One region of the Rhodococcus sp. NPDC058532 genome, then DNA from elsewhere that is predicted to be linked to it. Evidence: riboswitches for the same ligand, from Rfam matches in the RefSeq annotation. Region 1 holds a riboswitch; each other region holds the start of a gene.
What was found. A riboswitch is a leader RNA that binds a small molecule or an ion and turns the genes downstream of it on or off. The one in region 1 is predicted to bind cobalamin.
Positions count from the first base shown of each region.

Region 1 (4,479 bases):
AGGACTGCCCCGCCGCGGAGTAGGCCGATGGTCAAGCCCGGTTCGGGGCGCGTGCAGGAACAAGATGTCGATGGTGGACGTTTCAACCATTCGTGACTCCCGAACCCGTTGACCAGTCCGCAGCCACCACCGTCGTGCTGGAGGTGTGGTCCGACATCGCCTGCCCGTGGTGCTACATCGGCAAGAAGCGCTTCGATACCGCGCTTGCGCTGTTCCCGCACCGCGACCGGGTGCAGGTGGTGTGGCGGTCGTACCTGCTGTCCCCGGACACCCCGGTCGGTCTGCGGCGCCCCGAGGTCGACGCCCTCGTCGAGATGAAGGGCATGCCCGCCGCCCAGGTGAAGCAGATGTTCGCGCACGTCGCGAGCACCGCGGCCGCGGACGGCCTGGTCATGGACTTCGACACCGTCATCGCCGCCAACACCGTCGACGCGCACCGGCTGATTCACTGGGCAGGGGAGCGTGGCGAGGACCTGATGTCCGCGCTGTTCCGCGCCCATTTCGAGCAGGGCCGGGTCGTCGACGACCGGGACGAACTGGTTGCGATCGCCGCCGAGGTCGGACTCGACGCGGGCGCCGCGCGGGCGGCACTGGACGCCGACGCCGAGGCGGATCGTGTCCGAGACGACGTTGAGCAGGCCCGCGCGCTCGGCGTCACCGGGGTCCCGTTCTTCGTCGCCAACCGTGCAATCGGCGTCTCGGGTGCGCAGCCCGTCGAGGTGTTCACCCAGTTGCTGGAGCGGGCGTACGCCGACGCCAACCCGATCGTCACCCTCGCAGGCGCGTCGGACGCCGACGGCTCCTGCACCGACGGCTCCTGCGCCGTCTGACCCCACCCGCGGGTTCCCTAATGTCACATTCGGGATCGTGAGGTGACCGAATGTGACATTAGGGAACGTTGGGTACCGGGGGTCGGGCTAGCTGGCGACGGCGGGCGCGCGCTGCGCACGCCCGGCGCGCTCGGTGAGAAACGCGAAACCGAGGCCGAGTGCCAGCCACAGCGTTGCCTGGATCGCCAGCGACGAGACCCGGAACTCCCACAGCAGGGTTGCCGGGAAGTCCTCCCCGACCTCGTTGACCCCCGGCATCAGCACATAGCCGACCGCGACGATCGCGAGGAAGGCCAGGGACGGCGCCCCGACCTGCACGGACAGGTAACCGGTCGACGCGACGAGCCGGGCCACGTACGCGGCGACACCGACCGCAACCAGTCCGAGGACCACCGTCGCCAGCCACAGCCAGGTGCGCTGATTGATCGTGTCGGGGTCGCCGACCGCGGGCGGGTTCGCCGGGTACTTGAAGAACGGCACCGCCTCGATCGCCAACCAACCGGCCCCGGCCAACGCCAGTGCGAGCGCCGGACCGGACATGGCGGTGACCCGCCGCGCGTAATGCGCGACGACGGCGAAGATCGCGCCGAGCGCGAGGCCGGCGAGCGTGGTCGCGAGAAACAGGCCGATGCGCTGGCCGTCGCGGCTGACCAGGGCATCCTCCCCGTGCGAGTGCCCCTCCTCGGCTGTCGCCCCGCCGTGCGCGCCCGCGTCGGCTGCGTGGTCCTCCGCCGGGGCGGCGGACTCCTCGATCGCGATGGCCGCATCGATGTGCGGTTCGCCGATCACGAAGGCGACGGCGCCGGCAAGCAGGCCCGCGACGAGGCCCGCGAGCAGGCCGCGGATGAGGAGTTTCGTGAAGTTCTCGGTCAGTGGCACGGCAGGCCCAGCAGGTGGCGACCGTCATGCATCAGTTCGTGCATGTACATGCCGGTGCGCGAGACCGCGCCCTGGTCGAACCCGACCAGGTACAGGGTCAGCATCGCGAGCAGGACGACACCCGCGATGATCAACGCGACACCGACCGATTCGGTCGACGTGCTGGGGGTGTGAACGACAGCCATAGGTTCCTCCTGGGATAAACGCGTCCCGCAAAGTCCATGCGATGGCGGCGGGGTCTGGCTGTCGAGGCAGTGCCTCGATCACAGTGGCGCGACCGCTCCGGAGTTGCACCGGAATTCCCGTCCGACATCGCTATTACTGGCGCACTGTCGCACCGAGGCGCCCGCCGTGTCAATTGGGACGAATCCCCCGCCCGCGGTACGGAACCGGCCGTGCCGCGGGCGAATCCGGTCAGGATGTCGCCGATCGTGGCTGCGACCACCGCGTGCCTGCCGCGCAAAATACCGGGCAGGCACGCGCAGGACCGTTGTGGTCAGCCCTGCTTCGCCGCGACGTCGAGCACGACCTCGAACTCGAGCAGCGAGGCGCCGGTCGCGACCGGCTTCTTCGCCTCACCCGCGTGCGCGGCGCGGGCGTCGCCGTCCCGCCACGCGGCGAAGGCGTCCTCCGATTCCCATTGCGTCACCACGAAGTAGCGGGTCTCCCCACCGGTCGGGCGCAGCAACTGGAAGCCGAGAAACCCGGGGGAGTTCTCAACGGTTCCGGCGCGCTGCGCGAAGCGCTTCTCGAGTTCGGGACCGGCGCCCTCGGGCACCTCGATTGCGTTGATCTTCACCACTGCCATGGCCGAGAGGGTACTCCCGATTCCTGCGAAGACCGCGACCTCACTCGGCGGTGGCGGCGCCGTCGCCGAGATGCTCGGTCAGCACGGCCATCTGGGTCCTGCCCGCATCGGCGTGCACCGCGCGTCCGGTGTCGGTCACGTCGACGAAGACGCCGCGACGGTCCGATTCGCACAGTGATCGCGCCACCAGGCCCGCCTTCTCGAGGCGGGCAACGCTGCGGGAGAGCGCGCTCGGGCTGAGGTACATGTCGGCGGCCAGTTCCTGCATGCGGGGATGCCTGCAGGTGACCGACACCAGCCGGTCCAGCGTCTCGAAGTCGCTCATGCTCAGCCCGTGTGCGCTCTGCATCCGCCGGTCGAGCTCGCACGCGATGCCGTTGTACCGGCTGAGCAGGGCGCGCCAACTCTCGCGCAGCTCCGCTTCTGAGGTCATGGCCGCATCATAGTGCGGCCCACAGATCAGTGCAAGGAAAATAAATGCAAAGAGAATTTATGCTTGTGCATTGATTGCACATGCATCTAGTCTGGCTGGCGTGACTTTCACCGAAACCGCCCCGAACCCAACGACATCGGATTCCTCAGTCCCGCAGCAGGGTTGGACCGGCCGGCTGTGGGGGATCCTCGCGGTGCTCTGCGTCGTGATGTTCCTGGACGGACTCGACGTCTCGATGGTCGGCGTCGCGCTCCCGTCCATCGGCACCGAACTCGGCCTCGACACGACCTCCCTGCAGTGGATCATCAACGGCTATGTGCTCGGCTTCGGCGGCCTGCTGCTGCTCGGTGGGCGCACCGCCGACCTGCTCGGCCGTCGCCGGGTCTTCCTCGCCGCACTGGCCGTCTTCGCGGTCGCCTCGTTGATCGGCGGCCTCGTCGACAACGGAACCCTGCTCATCGTCACGCGCTTCGTGAAGGGCCTCGCCGCGGCGTTCACCGCCCCGACCGCGATGTCCATCCTGACCACCACCTTCAGGGAGGGGCCTGCCCGCAACCGGGCGCTATCGATCTTCTCGGTGTTCGGTGCCAGCGGCTACTCGTCCGGCCTGATCCTCGGGGGGCTGCTCACCAGCGCGGGCTGGCGCTGGACATTCCTCATGCCGGTGCCGTTCGCGGCCGCGGCCCTCGCGGCGGCGTGGGTGCTGATCCCGCGGGACCGGCCCGCCGACAGCGGTGGTCACGACCTCGGTGGGGCGATCACCCTCGTCGCGGGCATGATGCTGGCCGTTTACACCGTCGTCTCCGCCCCGTCGCGGGGCTGGGCGGATCCGCTCACCCTTGGATCGTTCGCGCTCGCCGCCGTCCTGCTCGCGTCGTTCTTCCTGGTCGAGAACCGGGCGGCGCACCCGCTGGTGCGGCTGAGCATCCTTCGGGTCGGCACCATCGTGCGCGCCAATCTCAGCATCGTTGCGCTGTTCGGTTCCTACCTGAGCTTCCAGTTCATGATGACGATTTTCCTGCAGTCGGTCCTCGGCTGGTCGCCGTTGAAGATGGCGCTGGCGCTGCTCCCGACCGGATTGATCGTCGCCGTTGCCTCGCCGTTCGTCGGACGGCCGATCGACCGGTTCGGCACCTCGCCGATGATCCTGGCGGCGCTTGCCTCGCTCAGCCTCGGCTACCTGTGGTTCCTGTTCGTCGGCAACGATCAGCCGTCGTACGTGGTGGCCATCCTGCCCGCGGCGATCCTGCTCGGCGTCGGGTTCGCGCTCGGCTTCACCTCGATCATGGCGCAGGCCACCGCCGGGGTGGACGACGCGGAGCAGGGGCTGGCGTCGGGGCTGGTGCAGACCTCCGCCCAGGTCGGGGCCGCCCTCGTGCTGGCATTGACCACGGCGCTGGTCACGGCAGGCTCGCACACCGCCGAGGCGGCGGGCGCGGGCTTCGCGCAGTTCCGTCCAGGCCTCGTCCTGGTGACCGGGGTGGCGCTGGTCGGCCTCGCGATCACCGCCGCGCCGCTGATCCGGCGCC
Region 1 is NZ_JBHXNU010000006.1:179,687-184,165, reverse strand. It holds gene ACFWQG_RS10020 (hypothetical protein) at 1-23, shown strand, start outside; gene ACFWQG_RS10015 (DsbA family oxidoreductase) at 93-830, shown strand; gene ACFWQG_RS10010 (CbtA family protein) at 918-1,709, opposite strand; gene ACFWQG_RS10005 (CbtB domain-containing protein) at 1,700-1,894, opposite strand; cobalamin riboswitch at 1,923-2,058, opposite strand; gene ACFWQG_RS10000 (antibiotic biosynthesis monooxygenase family protein) at 2,206-2,517, opposite strand; gene ACFWQG_RS09995 (MarR family winged helix-turn-helix transcriptional regulator) at 2,558-2,950, opposite strand; gene ACFWQG_RS09990 (MFS transporter) at 3,051-4,479, shown strand, end outside.

Region 2 (4,479 bases), on a different contig from region 1:
ACACCGGCTTCGGCGAGCCGATGTCCGCCGCGCGCACGGTCCTGGCCGCCGAGGACGCGGGCATCGCTGGCCTGCACCTCGAGGACCAGGTCAACCCGAAACGGTGCGGTCACCTCGACGGCAAGGCGATCGTGTCGACCGACGAGATGGTGCGGCGCCTGCGGGCCGCCGTCACCGCCCGGCGCGATCCGAACTTCGTCGTCTGCGCCCGCACCGACGCTGCGGGCATCGAGGGTCTGGATGCCGCCATCGAGCGTGCGAAGGCATACGCCGATGCCGGTGCCGACCTGATCTTCACCGAGGCCCTGCGCACCGAGGCCGACTTCGAGGCGTTCCGCGGTGCAGTGGACGTTCCGCTACTGGCCAATATGACCGAGTTCGGAAAGTCGAAACTTGTTCCGGCGCAGATATTGCAGGACATCGGCTACAACGCCGTGATCTACCCGGTCACCACTCTGCGTCTCGCGATGGGAGCGATCGAGGCCGGGCTGCGCGAGATCCATGCGAGCGGTACGCAGGAGGGTCTCGTCGATCAGATGCAGACCCGCTCCCGACTGTATGAGCTGCTCGAGTACGAGCGCTACAACGAATTCGATTCCGGAGTCTTCAACTTCACGCTCGGAGGGAACCAATGACGAAGGCAGTCCCGACGATCCACAAGGGGCTCGCCGGTGTCGTGGTCGACACCACCGCGATCTCGAAGGTCGTTCCCGAGACCAATTCGCTGACCTACCGGGGATATGCGGTGCAGGACCTGGCCGTGAATTGCACCTTCGAGCAGGTTGCCTACCTCCTGTGGAACGGCGAACTGCCCACCGACGCCCAACTGGGGCTGTTCTGTCAGCGTGAGCGGGCCAGTCGGCGCGCCGATCGTTCCCTACTCTCGCTCGTGGCGAGAATGCCGGATAACTGTCATCCGATGGACGTGGTCCGCACCGCGATCAGCTGGCTCGGCGCCGAGGACCCGGAGGAGGCGGACAACTCTCCGAAGGCCAATCGGGAGAAGGCGCTTCGCATGATGGCTGTGCTGCCCACGATCGTGGCGGCCGATCACCGTCGTCGCCACGGCCTGGACCCGATCGCCCCGCACAGTCATCTCGGGTTCGCCGAGAACTTCCTGAACATGTGTTTCGGTGAGATTCCGGACCGGGAGATCGTGCACGCCTTCGAGGTGTCGCTGATTCTGTACGCGGAGCACAGTTTCAATGCCTCGACGTTCGCGGCGCGCGTCGTCACCTCCACACTGTCGGACATCTACAGTGCCGTGACCGCCGCGATCGGCACCCTCAAGGGTCCGTTGCACGGCGGCGCGAACGAGGCGGTCATGCACGCCATGCTTGAGATCGGTGAGCCGGAACATGCCGAGGCCTGGATGCGCGGCAAGTTGTCCCGCAAGGAAAAGGTGATGGGCTTCGGCCACCGGGTCTACAAGAACGGCGACTCGCGCGTACCTGCGATGCGTACGGCGTTCCTCGACGTCGCCGCGAAAACGGATGGCGGCGCCTGGGTTCGCATGTACGACATCCTCGAGCGCACCATGAGTGATGCCACCGGGATTAAACCGAATCTCGACTTCCCCGCAGGTCCGACCTACTACCTGATGGGCTTCGACATCGAGGTCTTCACCCCGATCTTCGTGATGAGCCGGATCACCGGGTGGACCGCGCACATCATCGAGCAAAGCGAGTCCAACGCGCTAATCCGACCGCTCAGCGAGTACACCGGCGTGGCACAGCGTGCGGTGGGAGCCTGAGCACCGGTTCGGTGGCGCGGGTCCCTGCCCTCGCGGCGGACTACGTCGATGCACACCTGTGGACGCGATCGGCGTTGACCCTGCGGGACCGCAGGCGGCTGATGTCCTTCGCGGTGTCGCGGTCGGCGCCGAGTCCCGCGGTCGCACATCTGGTCCTGCATGTCTTCCGGTGCACTGACGTGTGCCGCCCGTGGCACGAGTTCGTCGGACTCACCACCGACGAACTCGCCGCCATCCTCCGGGACACGGTGATCGCCCGCGACCACCTCGTCCGGGTCTCCGCACGGCACGAGTGTCTCGGCTGAACCTGCCCGAACGGCAGCGCAGGTCGGCGACACCGCCGCCCGAGTTGTCGGCTTTCGTCTTGTACTGTTCGACCCGACGCAGGGAACACCGGTGCGAATCCGGGGCTGTCCCGCAACTGTCACCGAGGAGCGAACCCCCACGCTCGGCCACGACCGCATGGTTGGAAGGCCGGGGGCGAGTGCTGATCCGGGAGCCAGGACACCTGAGTCGGGGGCCGGACACACGAAGGCCAGAACACCACGAGGATGGACATGAACAACTCGATATTCACCACCCGCCCGGGGTGGCGGGCCGCGCTGCGTGCGGGAGCACTCGCCGTCACCGTGGTCGCCGTCGCCGCGGGCTGCTCGTCCGGATCGGGCGCGTCCGACGGCGTCGCGGACGACCACCTGACGATCTACAACTCCTACAAGATCGCGGGACTCGATCCCGCAGCCACCGGGACGAACTGGCTCTTCGACTGGGGCGTCGCCGAGAACCTGCTCCAGGTCGACGAGGACGGCGCGATCTCGCCGTGGCTCGCGGAGAGCGTCGAACGCCGCGACGACCTGACCTGGGTGATCGAGCTCCGTGAGGGCCAGACCTTCCAGAACGGCAAGCCCGTCACCCCCGATGCGGTTGCCGCGGCCCTGACCCGGCAGATCGAGAAGTCCACGGCCGCGCAGGTCTACCTCGCGCCCGGCACCCGGGCCGTCGTCGAGGGCGGTGCCGTCGTCCTGCGCACCCCGAGCCCGAACGCGATGGTGCCCGCCGGTCTCGCCGCCCGCGACAACTCGCTGCAGATCTACGACGTCGAGGCCGTCGAAGCCGCGGCCGGGGACTCTGCGAAGATCGTCGGCAGTGGCGCCTACACCGGCCCGTACGCCATCACCGAATGGACCCCCACGGATCTCGAACTTGCCCGCTACGACGGGTACTGGCAGGGGATGCCCGCACTCACCGGGATCAGCGTGGACGTCGTCCCGGACGAGCAGGCCCGCATCGCTGGCGTCGAGAGCGGCGAGGCGGACATGGCGTTCTACCCGTCGACCGGCGCCCGACTCGCGCTCGACGGTCGCACCGACGTGGCGGTCAAGAACTCCCCGATGGCGTTGCAGTCCCTCCTCGTCGAGATGAACCTCAAGGAGGGCATCTTCACCGACACCGACGTCCGGAAGGCCTTCACCCTCGCCATCGACTACCAGGGCATCGCCGACAACATCGGCAACGGCTCCTTCGCCGCCGCAGGGGGGCTGTACCCCGACGTGATGCCGTACGCGGTGGACAACCAGAAGCTCGACCTGGACGAGGCGAACTCCCTCCTCGACGCTGCAGGCTGGGTGTCGGGCGCCGACGGTGTCCGTACCAGAGACGGGCAGCGTCTCACCGTTCGGTTCGTCACGCAGGCGCAGGGACCCGAGACCACCGACGTGGCGATCGGCATCCAGGAGCAGGTTGCTAAGGCCGGCTTCGACCTGCAGATCGACGTCGCCGAAGACTCCGCTGCGGTCAAGGAGAACCCGGCAGGTTGGGAATCGTCGGCTGCGCTGAGCGGATCGTTGTCCGGGACGGCCGATCCCGTGCAGCCGTACCTGGTGCGGTGGACCACCGGCGGATCGTCGAATGCGCAGGGCATTTCCAACCCGGAGCTCGACGCGATCGGAGACACGCTCCGCCACACCTTCGACGAGGGTGCACGCGACGAGTTGCTCGAACGCGCCCAACAGATCTTGGTCGTCGATCAGGCCTACGTTGTCGCGGGAACCTTCAAGTACTTCACGGTCGTGACCTCGGACGAATGGTCCGACTACGAGGTGTCGAACGTCCGCAGGCACATTCGGTACGACACCGGGGCGTGAGGGCGGCAGTGGGGCCGTCGCTGGGCCGCCTAGTCCAGGCCGTGGTCACCGCCTGGGGAGCGAGCGTCCTGATCTGGGCGCTCCTGCCCCTGGCACCCGGCGACCCGGCTCGATTGACGCTGGGCGCCCAGGGCATCCCCGAGCCGACCGATGTTCAGATGGCGGAGGTGCGTGCGCAACTGGGGCTGGGCCTTCCTCTGCCGCAGCAGTATCTGCGCTGGCTCGGGGGAGTGCTGCGCTTCGACCTCGGATCGTCGTACGTGACCGGTCGGCCCGTGACGACGGAGTTCGCCGAACGGCTTGGGCCGACCCTTCGGCTCGCGCTCACTGCCGTCCTTCTCGCGGTCGTACTGTCCTTGGTGCTCGGGTTGGTCGCCGCCCGCTATCGCGACCGGTGGCCGGACGCGGGCGCGCGCGCAATCGCGCTCGTGTCCGCGTCGGTGCCGGGATTCGTCGTCGGGCTCGTGCTGATCCAGGTCGTCGTGATCGAACTGGGAATCGGCAGGGTGGTGCTCGACGGGTCATGGTCGGCGGTTGCGTTGCCCGCGATCTGCCTGGCGTTCGGCCTCTTCGATGTGTGGT
Region 2 is NZ_JBHXNU010000001.1:85,136-89,614, forward strand. It holds gene prpB (methylisocitrate lyase) at 1-635, shown strand, start outside; gene ACFWQG_RS00400 (bifunctional 2-methylcitrate synthase/citrate synthase) at 632-1,753, shown strand; gene ACFWQG_RS00405 (hypothetical protein) at 1,765-2,058, shown strand; cobalamin riboswitch at 2,092-2,284, shown strand; gene ACFWQG_RS00410 (ABC transporter substrate-binding protein) at 2,311-3,897, shown strand; gene ACFWQG_RS00415 (ABC transporter permease) at 3,894-4,479, shown strand, end outside.
Region 2: linked by a shared signal. The riboswitch ahead of ACFWQG_RS00410 (ABC transporter substrate-binding protein) and the one ahead of ACFWQG_RS10005 (CbtB domain-containing protein) in region 1 are both predicted to bind cobalamin.

Region 3 (4,479 bases), on a different contig from region 1:
CCAGTGCCTCACGAAGCGACGCGGTGATCTCCTCGACACCGGGAACGCGCGGGGAGTGGATGTCGTAGACGCCGGGGCCGACACCCAGGCCGAAGCCGGCCGCGTTCAGGTCGTCGAGGACCTCCATGTGCGAGCGGGCCGCCTCGATCGAGGTGACATCGGCGTCGAGTCCGGCTATGGCGTCGACAACCTCACCGAACTCGGAATAGCACAGGTGGGTGTGGATCTGGGTCTCGTCCCGGACGCCCGAGCTCGACAGCACGAACGACCCGACCGACCAGTCCAGGTACTCCTGCTGGTCCGCCTTGCGCAGCGGCAGCAGCTCACGCAGGGCCGGCTCGTCGATCTGGATGATCGCGGTGCCTGCGGCCTCAAGGTCGACGGCCTCATCCCGGATCGCGAGCGCAATCTGTCGAGCGCTGTCGGCGAGCGGCTGGTCGTCGCGGACGAACGACCACGCCAGGATCGTCACGGGACCGGTGAGCATGCCCTTGACCGGCTTCTCGCTCAGCGTCTGGGCGTAGCCGGTCCAGTCGACGGTCATCGGCTTCGGCCGGGACACGTCACCGAACAGGATCGGCGGGCGGACGCAGCGCGACCCGTAGGACTGCACCCAGGCCAACTCGGTGGCCGCGAAGCCGTCGAGCTGCTCCGCGAAGTACTGCACCATGTCATTGCGTTCCGGCTCGCCGTGCACCAGCACGTCGATGCCCAGTTTCTCCTGCAGCGCAACAACATCCGCGATCTCGGTACGCATACGCGAGACGTACTCGTCGGAGTCGATCTCGCCGGACCGCAGGGCGGCGCGGGCGACGCGGATGCTCGACGTCTGCGGGTAGGAACCGATCGTGGTGGTCGGCAGCAGCGGCAGTCCGAGCTTCTCGGCCTGCACGACGCGACGCTGGTCGGCGGGCGAACGACCGGCCGCGGTCAGCGCCTGCGCGACGCGGGCACGGATCTCGTCGTTACGCAGCCGCGGATCGCCCTGCCGCGACGCGACGGCCGCCGCGGAGGCGGCGAACGCGTCGGCGGCGGCGCGCGTGCCCTGGGCCAGCTCCGTCGCCAGCGCGACGACCTCGATGACCTTCTCGTCCGCGAACGCCAGCCAGGAGCGCAGCGCGTCGTCGAGGCCGGTCTCCGCCGCGAGGCTGTACGGGACGTGCAGCAGCGAGCACGACGTGGAGACGGCGAGCGCACCGGCGGACCCGAGCAGGGCGTCGAGCGAGGCCACCGCCTTCTCGAGGTCGGTCCGCCAGACGTTGCGGCCGTCGACGACGCCCGCCACCACCAGCTTGTCGGCCAATGCGGGCACCGCCGCGAGCGCGTCGGCATCGCCGTGCACGAGGTCCACCGCGATCGCCTCGACGGCGGTGCTCGCCAGTGCGGGCAGGGCGGGGCCGAGGTTGCCGAAGTAGGACGCGACGAGGATCGCGGGACGCTCCGTCAGGCCCGACAGTCGTTCGTAGACCCGGCGCGCGGTCTCGATCTCGGCGTCGGTGCGGTCCTGGACCAGCGACGGCTCGTCGAGCTGCACCCACCCGGCCCCGGCGGCGGCGAGGCGTCCGAGCAGGTCCTCGTACAGCGGAAGCAGGTCGTCGATGCGGCCGAGCAGGCCGTCGGCACCGTCGACGCCCTTCGACAGCAGCAGGAAGGTGACCGGTCCGATGACGACCGGACGGGCGGGTACGCCCTCGGCGATCGCCTCGTCCAGCTCGCCGAGCACCTTGGAGGCGTCGAGCTCGAACGTGGTGCCGGGCCCGATCTCGGGCACGAGGTAGTGGTAGTTCGTGTCGAACCACTTCGTCATCTCGAGTGGCGCGACGTCCGCGGTGCCGCGGGCGGCGGCAAAGTACCGGTCGAGCGGATCGGCGATGCCGCGGACGCGCTCCGGCAGTGCACCGAGCATCGCGGCGGTGTCGAGGACCTGGTCGTAGTAGGAGAACGTGTTGACGGGCACCGAGTCGATGCCGGCCGCGAGGAGGCCGGTCCAGGTCTGCGCGCGGAGGGTGCGTGCGACCTCGTCGAGTCCGGCACGGTCGAGGCGACCGGCCCAGTAGGACTCGATGGCGCGTTTGAGTTCGCGGCGGGGCCCGATCCGCGGCGAGCCCAGCACGGTCGCGGTGAAGCGTGGCTGATCAGAAGGTGTAGCGGTCACGAAACTGCTCCATGGCGTACGTAGGTGTGGCCGTCACCGGCAGACGGGTACACCTGACGAAGCCCTGCCACGGAACGTGGCTGTGCCGCCCATCCTGGGCGGAGCAGTGCCGCATACAGGTCCACCCGCCCTGTCCACGAGGCGACGAACCGCCGGGCACGGCGTGCCCGGCGCAGAGGGCAGGTCTTCGGACTCGCGGGCACCGGGCCGTGTCCGACCCGACCTACTGGCCGTCGCTTCCCGGGCTCTCACCCAGTGCGTGTGACGGCGGTCGTTCCTGCATACCGCTGCGGGACAGTCCCGGATTCTCACCGGGTTCCCTCTCACCCCGGGCCGGAGCATGCCCGACCGGGATTCGACGCCGCGCCGAAGTACTTCGGGGCTCCTCATGACCGGGACGCGGCAAACCGACTGCACCGACCACGATAGCCGCCCGCGGACCCGCATCGGACCCTGGTCGGTCCGGCGCACACCAGCGTTCCCCGACCGCGGCCGATAGGGTCGAAATCATGAGCCTCGACATCACCACCACCCCCGCCTGGCAGACGCTGCGCACGCACCACGAGTCGGTTGCCGACCGACAGCTGCGTGAGCTGTTCGCCGAGGATCCGGGCCGGGGCACCGAGCTCACCGTCACCGCCGGTGACCTGTACATCGACTACAGCAAGCATCGGGTGGAGCGGGAGACACTGCGCCTGCTGGTCGAGGTGGCGCGCGCGGCAGGCGTCGAGGAGCGGCGCGACGCGATGCTGCGCGGCGAGCATGTCAACACCTCCGAGGACCGCGCGGTCCTGCATACCGCGTTGCGACTGCCGCGGGACGCGCGGCTGATCGTGGACGGCCAGGACGTGGTGGCGGACGTGCACGAGGTCCTCGACCGGATGGGCGGGTTCACCGACCGGCTCCGGTCGGGCGAGTGGCGCGGCGCCACCGGCGAGCGGATCACCACGGTCGTCAACCTCGGCATCGGCGGCTCCGACCTGGGTCCGGTGATGGCGTTCCGGGCGCTGCGCCACTACGTCGACTCCGGCGTCACCGCACGGTTCGTCTCCAACATCGACCCCGCCGACCTGGTCGGCAAGCTGGCAGGCCTGGACCCGGCGACGACGCTGTTCATCGTGGCCTCGAAGACGTTCTCCACGCTGGAGACACTCACCAACGCGACGGCCGCCCGCCGCTGGCTGGTGGCGGCGCTCGGCGAGGAGGCGGTGCCGAAGCATTTCGTCGCGGTCTCGACGAACGCCGATCGGGTCGCCGAGTTCGGCATCGACCCGGCCAACATGTTCGGGTTCTGGGACTGGGTGGGGGGCCGCTACTCGGTGGACTCGGCGGTCGGGTTGTCGCTGATGTGCGTGATCGGCCGGGACGCCTTCGGCGAGTTCCTGTCCGGATTCCACCTGATCGACCGGCACTTTGCCGAGCAGCCACTCGAGTCGAACGCCCCGGTCCTGCTCGGCATGATCGGCCTCTGGTACTCGAGCTTCTTCGGCGCGGATTCGCGTGCGGTGCTGCCGTATTCGAACGACCTCGGCCGCTTCGCCGCCTACCTCCAGCAGCTGACGATGGAGTCGAACGGCAAGTCGGTGCGGGCCGACGGGTCCCCGGTGTCGACGCCGACCGGGGAGATCTTCTGGGGTGAACCGGGCACCAACGGCCAGCACGCCTTCTACCAACTGCTGCACCAGGGCACCCGGCTGGCGCCCGCCGACTTCATCGGATTCGCCGAACCCACCGACGATCTCGCCACCATCGACGGCGTCGGGTCGATGCACGACGTGCTGATGAGCAACCTGTTCGCCCAGACGAAGGTCCTCGCGTTCGGCCGGACCGCCGAGGAGATCGCTGCGGAAGGAACCGACCCGGAACTGGTGCCGCACAAGGTGATGCCGGGCAACCGACCGTCGACGACAATCCTCGCGCCGAGGATCACGCCGTCCGTGCTCGGCCAGCTGATCGCGCTGTACGAGCATCAGGTGTTCGTGGAGGGTGTGGTGTTCGGGATCGACTCGTTCGACCAGTGGGGCGTCGAACTCGGCAAGGTGCAGGCACTCGAACTCGAGCCGGTCCTCACCGCAGCGGACGCCCCGCAGCCGCAGTCCGACTCGTCGACCGACACCCTGGTGCGCTGGTACCGCGGTAGGCGCGGGCGCGCGGTCTGAGCGCCGTCGGGTCGCCCGTCACGCGGCGTGCCCGTGCGGCGGCAGGTGCAGCCAGGCGTCGGTGGTCCGCACGCTGCCGTGCCGGTAGGCGACCCGCGCGGCCAGATCGTTCTCGGTGAGCCAGCGCAGCGCCGCGACGCCCCGCCCGACCGCAGCCATCGCCGC
Region 3 is NZ_JBHXNU010000001.1:76,943-81,421, reverse strand. It holds gene metE (5-methyltetrahydropteroyltriglutamate--homocysteine S-methyltransferase) at 1-2,155, opposite strand, end outside; cobalamin riboswitch at 2,337-2,479, opposite strand; gene pgi (glucose-6-phosphate isomerase) at 2,665-4,314, shown strand; gene ACFWQG_RS00370 (FAD:protein FMN transferase) at 4,333-4,479, opposite strand, start outside.
Region 3: linked by a shared signal. The riboswitch ahead of metE (5-methyltetrahydropteroyltriglutamate--homocysteine S-methyltransferase) and the one ahead of ACFWQG_RS10005 (CbtB domain-containing protein) in region 1 are both predicted to bind cobalamin.

Region 4 (4,479 bases), 160 kb from region 1:
GTGTCGCAGGTGGCCGATCCCGGCTGCCGCGAGGCCGTCGGCGACGAGGTCGCCGTTGCCGAGGCCTGCGGGGCGGGCCCAGCCGCCGCGGTGCGGAATGGTGCCGAGCTCGACGATCTGCTCCACCGTCAGGTCCAGGTCGGTCGCCGAATGCTGCTCCACCAGAGCGACGGTGCGCGCGAACTCCCGACGGGCGATCGCGGTTGCGGGGTCGTCGCCGAGCAGCACTCGTCCGCGGTCGGGGCGCACGAGCCGGGCCATCGCCGACAGCAGCGACGTCTTGCCGGAGCCGTTGGGGCCGATCAGCCCGGTCACCCGCCGGGACGGCGCCCGGCAGCTGACCCGGTCGAGGATCGTTGCGCCGTCCACCGACCAGGTGAGGTCCTCGACGCGGACCTCGGGGGAGTGGTGGCTCATCCGCGGGCCCCCCGCCTGCGCAGCAGCAGGACGAACACCGGGACGCCGACCACCGCGGTGACGATGCTGATCGGCAGCTCCCGCCCCGGCAGGATCGTGCGGGCCGCGACATCCGCCCACACCAGCAGCACCGCGCCGACGAGTGCGACGACGGGCAGCAGTCGGGCGTGCAGCGGTCCGGCGAGCATCCGGGCGGCGTGCGGGACGACGAGCCCGACGAAGCCGATCACCCCGGCCTGCGCGACGAGGGCGGCGGTGCACAGCGACGCCACCCCGTACAGCACCCAGCGGGAGCGGTCGACGTCGGTGCCCAGGCTCGCGGCGGCGCGCTCGCCGAATGCGAACGAGTCCAGCACCCGGGCGTGCCCGAGCATCACGACGGCGGTGACCGTCACGACCGCGGCGATCGCCACCAGCCCCGACCACCGCACCCCCGCGACCGACCCGAGCGTCCACTGCAACACCCGATGGGCGGCGTCCCGGTCCCCGAGCAGCACCAGCGCCGACGTCACCGCCGCCGCGAACTGCCCGACCGCGATGCCCGCCAGCACCAGCCGCCCCGGCAGCAGGGCGCCCGACCGGGACGTCGAGATGAGGAACACCAGCAGCAGGCACCCGAGCGACGCGACGAACGCCGCCGCCGCCACCGACCCGACCCCGAGGACGCCGGCCGTCCCGACCCCGGCGGTCAGGGCGAGCACCGCACCGAGCGAGGCGCCGCCGGACATGCCGAGCAGGTAGGGGTCGGCGAGCGGGTTGCCGGTCAGCGACTGCAGCACCGCCCCGCACAGCGCAAGCCCGGCCCCGACCAGCGCCGCAGCGAGCACCCGGGGCAGCCGCAGGTCGACGACGATGTGCGTGGTCAGCAGGTCGGTGCCGGGACCGAGCCCGAGCCGCCCGGCGACGGCCTCGACGACGGTGCCGATCGACAGGTCGGCAGCCCCGATCGTTACCCCCGCCGCGCAGCTCACCGCGAGCAGCGCGGCCAGTGCCAGCGTCCAGCCTGCTGCGGTCGTCGACCGGACCCGGGTGGGCACCCGGGTTGCCGCGCTCATGCCGGGCCGCCGCCCAGTTGCTCGGCGACCAGGGTCGCGCCCTCGATCAGTCGCGGTCCGGGGGTGCTCGCCGAGAACGGGACGACGACGAACGCATCGCCGCGCACCGCGGTCAGGTCCCGCAGCGCCGGATCGGCGCGCAGGTACGCCTTCTTCTCCTCGGCGGTGTCCCACGACGCGTCGGCCAGGACGATGACGTCGGGGTCCGCGGCCAGCACCGTCTCCCAGCTGCCATCGGCCCAGGACCCGTCGACCCCGGCGAAGATGTTGGTGCCGCCGACCGCGTCGATGATCAGCTGCGGGCCGCCCGCATTGCCGCCGACGTACGGGATGTCGGTGTTGCTGTCGTACCAGAAGATGCTCTTGCCCTCCGCCGGTGCGGCTGCCTCGATGCCCGCGACCGTCTCGCGCATCTGCGCGACCACCGCCGCCGCCTCGGACTCGCGGCCGAACAGGGTGCCGTAGTCGCTGATCTCGGTGCCGATGGAATCCCACGCGACCGGCGGGCGCGCCGCGCGGTTCGGGCAGCCGAACGGCGAGACGTAGGTGCCGATGCCGAGGTCGTCGAACGAGTCCTGCGAGCCGACGGCCTTGTCGTCGAACGCGGTCGCATACGACGCCAGCACCAGATCCGGTTTCGTCTCGAGCAGCGCCTCGCGGCTCGGGTAGTCCTGCTCGTTCAGCGGCGGCACCTGCGCGTACGCGGCCTGCCACTGCGGGGCGATGGTGTCGTCGAGGTATGCGGTGCCGACCAGGGCGTCCTGCGCGCCGATCGACAGCGCCGTCTCGGTGGCCCCCTGGTTGAGGGTGACGCCGCGTTCGGCCGGGCCGTCGAGGGTGACGGTGCGTCCGCAGTTCTGCAGGGAGATCGCGGCGGTGTCCGGGGCCGGGTCCGACCCGGCGCACGCGGAGAGAAGGAGCGTGGCCGCTGCGGTGGCAGCGACGGCGGCGAGGGCGCGGGGTGAAACGGGGGTACGCAAGGTGACCCGCCTTCCATGACTCGTGGAAAACGTGCAGGCAGGTGTCGCGGCCGGTCTCCTGGCTCGGCAGGGTGACCGCCGACCACGCCTTCCCGGATGTGCGCATCCAGTGGCTGGGGCGAGCCCCGGGTGGTCGACCAACCTGCCCACAGTGGCGAGTACCGCGCCGGATTCGTACCGGACTTCCCGTTCACCGTGACACCGGGAGGAAGGATAGTCGACGGCCCGCCCGCCGCCCTGCCCCGCTTGTCCGGTTCGCCGCGGCTCCGGCGGCCGACGGACCGAAACCCGATAGGGTTGGTTCGTGCGCCCCTCACTTTCCGACTACGCCCACCTGGCCGGCGGCAAGGTCCGCGACCTCTACACCATCGACGACGAGCACCTGCTGCTCGTCGCGAGCGACCGGATCTCGGCCTACGACCACATCCTCAGCACCCCGATCCCGGACAAGGGGCGGGTGCTGACCGCGATGAGCGTGTTCTTCTTCACCCGGCTGACCGCCCAGAACCACCTGGCGGGCCCGCCGGACGACGAGCGGATCCCCGCCGAGGTGCTCGGCCGGGCCCTGGTGGTGAAGAAGCTGAACATGGTGCCCGTCGAGTGTGTTGCGCGCGGCTACCTCACCGGGTCGGGGCTGGCCGACTATCAGAGCACCGGCGCGGTGTGCGGTGTGCAACTGCCGGAGGGCCTGGTCGAGGCGTCGCAGCTGCCGGAACCGATCTTCACCCCGGCGACCAAGGCCGCGCTCGGCGACCACGACGAGAACGTCGACTTCGCGACCGTCGTCGACCAGCTCGGCCAGAACCTCGCCTTCAAACTGCGCGAGGACACCCTCGACATCTACACGCGCGCCGCGATTTTCGCGTCTGAGCGCGGAATCATCCTCGCGGACACCAAGTTCGAGTTCGGGATCGACGCCGACGGCAACCTGGTGCTCGCCGACGAGGTGCTCACCCCCGACTCGTCGCGGTACTGGCCCGCCGACGGCTACGAGGCGGGCCGGGTGCAGCCCAGCTTCGACAAGCAGTTCGTCCGCAACTGGCTGACCGGTCCCGAGTCCGGCTGGGACCGGGCCTCGGACACCCCGCCGCCGCCGCTGCCGCAGGAGATCGTCGACGCCACCCGCGCCCGCTACATCGAGGCCTACGAGCGGATCTCCGGGCTGTCCTTCGCCGACTGGATCGGGTGACGACATAGGCTGACGGGCATGAGCTCGCCTGATGCCGCACCCCCGGTCGCGAAGAAGGTCCCCCAGCCGCGCACCCATCACGGCGACACGTTCGTCGACGACTACGAGTGGCTGCGGGACAAGAGCGACCCGGAGGTCGTCGCGTATCTCGAGGCGGAGAACGCCCACACGGACGCGCGGACCGAGCACCTGGGGCCGCTGCGGGAGGCGATCTTCGGCGAGATCAAGTCCCGCACCCAGGAGACCGACCTCTCGGTGCCGTCCCGGATGGGGCAGTGGTGGTACTACTCGCGCTCGTTCGAGGGCAAGCAGTACGGGGTGCACTGCCGCTGCCCGATCGCGTCCGCCGACGACTGGACCCCGCCGGTGCTGACCACCGACGCCGAGATCCCCGGCGAGCAGGTGCTGCTCGACGGCAACGAGCTCGCCGAGGGGCACGACTTCTTCGCGCTCGGCGCGCTGTCGGTGACCCTCGACGGCAGCCTGCTCGCGTACTCCGTCGACACCGCGGGCGACGAGCGCTACCTGCTGCGGTTCAAGAACCTCGACAGCGGCGACCTGCTCGCCGACGAGATCGCTGGCACCGCGCCGGGCGCCACCTGGTCGCTGGACAACCGGCACGTCTTCTACCTGACCGTCGACGAGGCGTGGCGCCCGGACACCGTCTGGCGGCACGAATTGGGCACCCCGCGGTCCGCGGACGTGCGGGTCTTCCACGAGCCCGACGAACGGTACTGGGTCGGCTTCGGATCCACCCGCAGCGAGAAGTACCTGACGATCTGGATCGGGTCGAAGATCACCTCCGAGATCTGGTACCTCGACTCGGCGGACCCGGAGG
Region 4 is NZ_JBHXNU010000006.1:17,607-22,085, reverse strand. It holds gene ACFWQG_RS09220 (ABC transporter ATP-binding protein) at 1-417, opposite strand, end outside; gene ACFWQG_RS09215 (FecCD family ABC transporter permease) at 414-1,472, opposite strand; gene ACFWQG_RS09210 (ABC transporter substrate-binding protein) at 1,469-2,452, opposite strand; cobalamin riboswitch at 2,483-2,673, opposite strand; gene ACFWQG_RS09205 (phosphoribosylaminoimidazolesuccinocarboxamide synthase) at 2,757-3,641, shown strand; gene ACFWQG_RS09200 (S9 family peptidase) at 3,660-4,479, shown strand, end outside.
Region 4: linked by a shared signal. The riboswitch ahead of ACFWQG_RS09210 (ABC transporter substrate-binding protein) and the one ahead of ACFWQG_RS10005 (CbtB domain-containing protein) in region 1 are both predicted to bind cobalamin.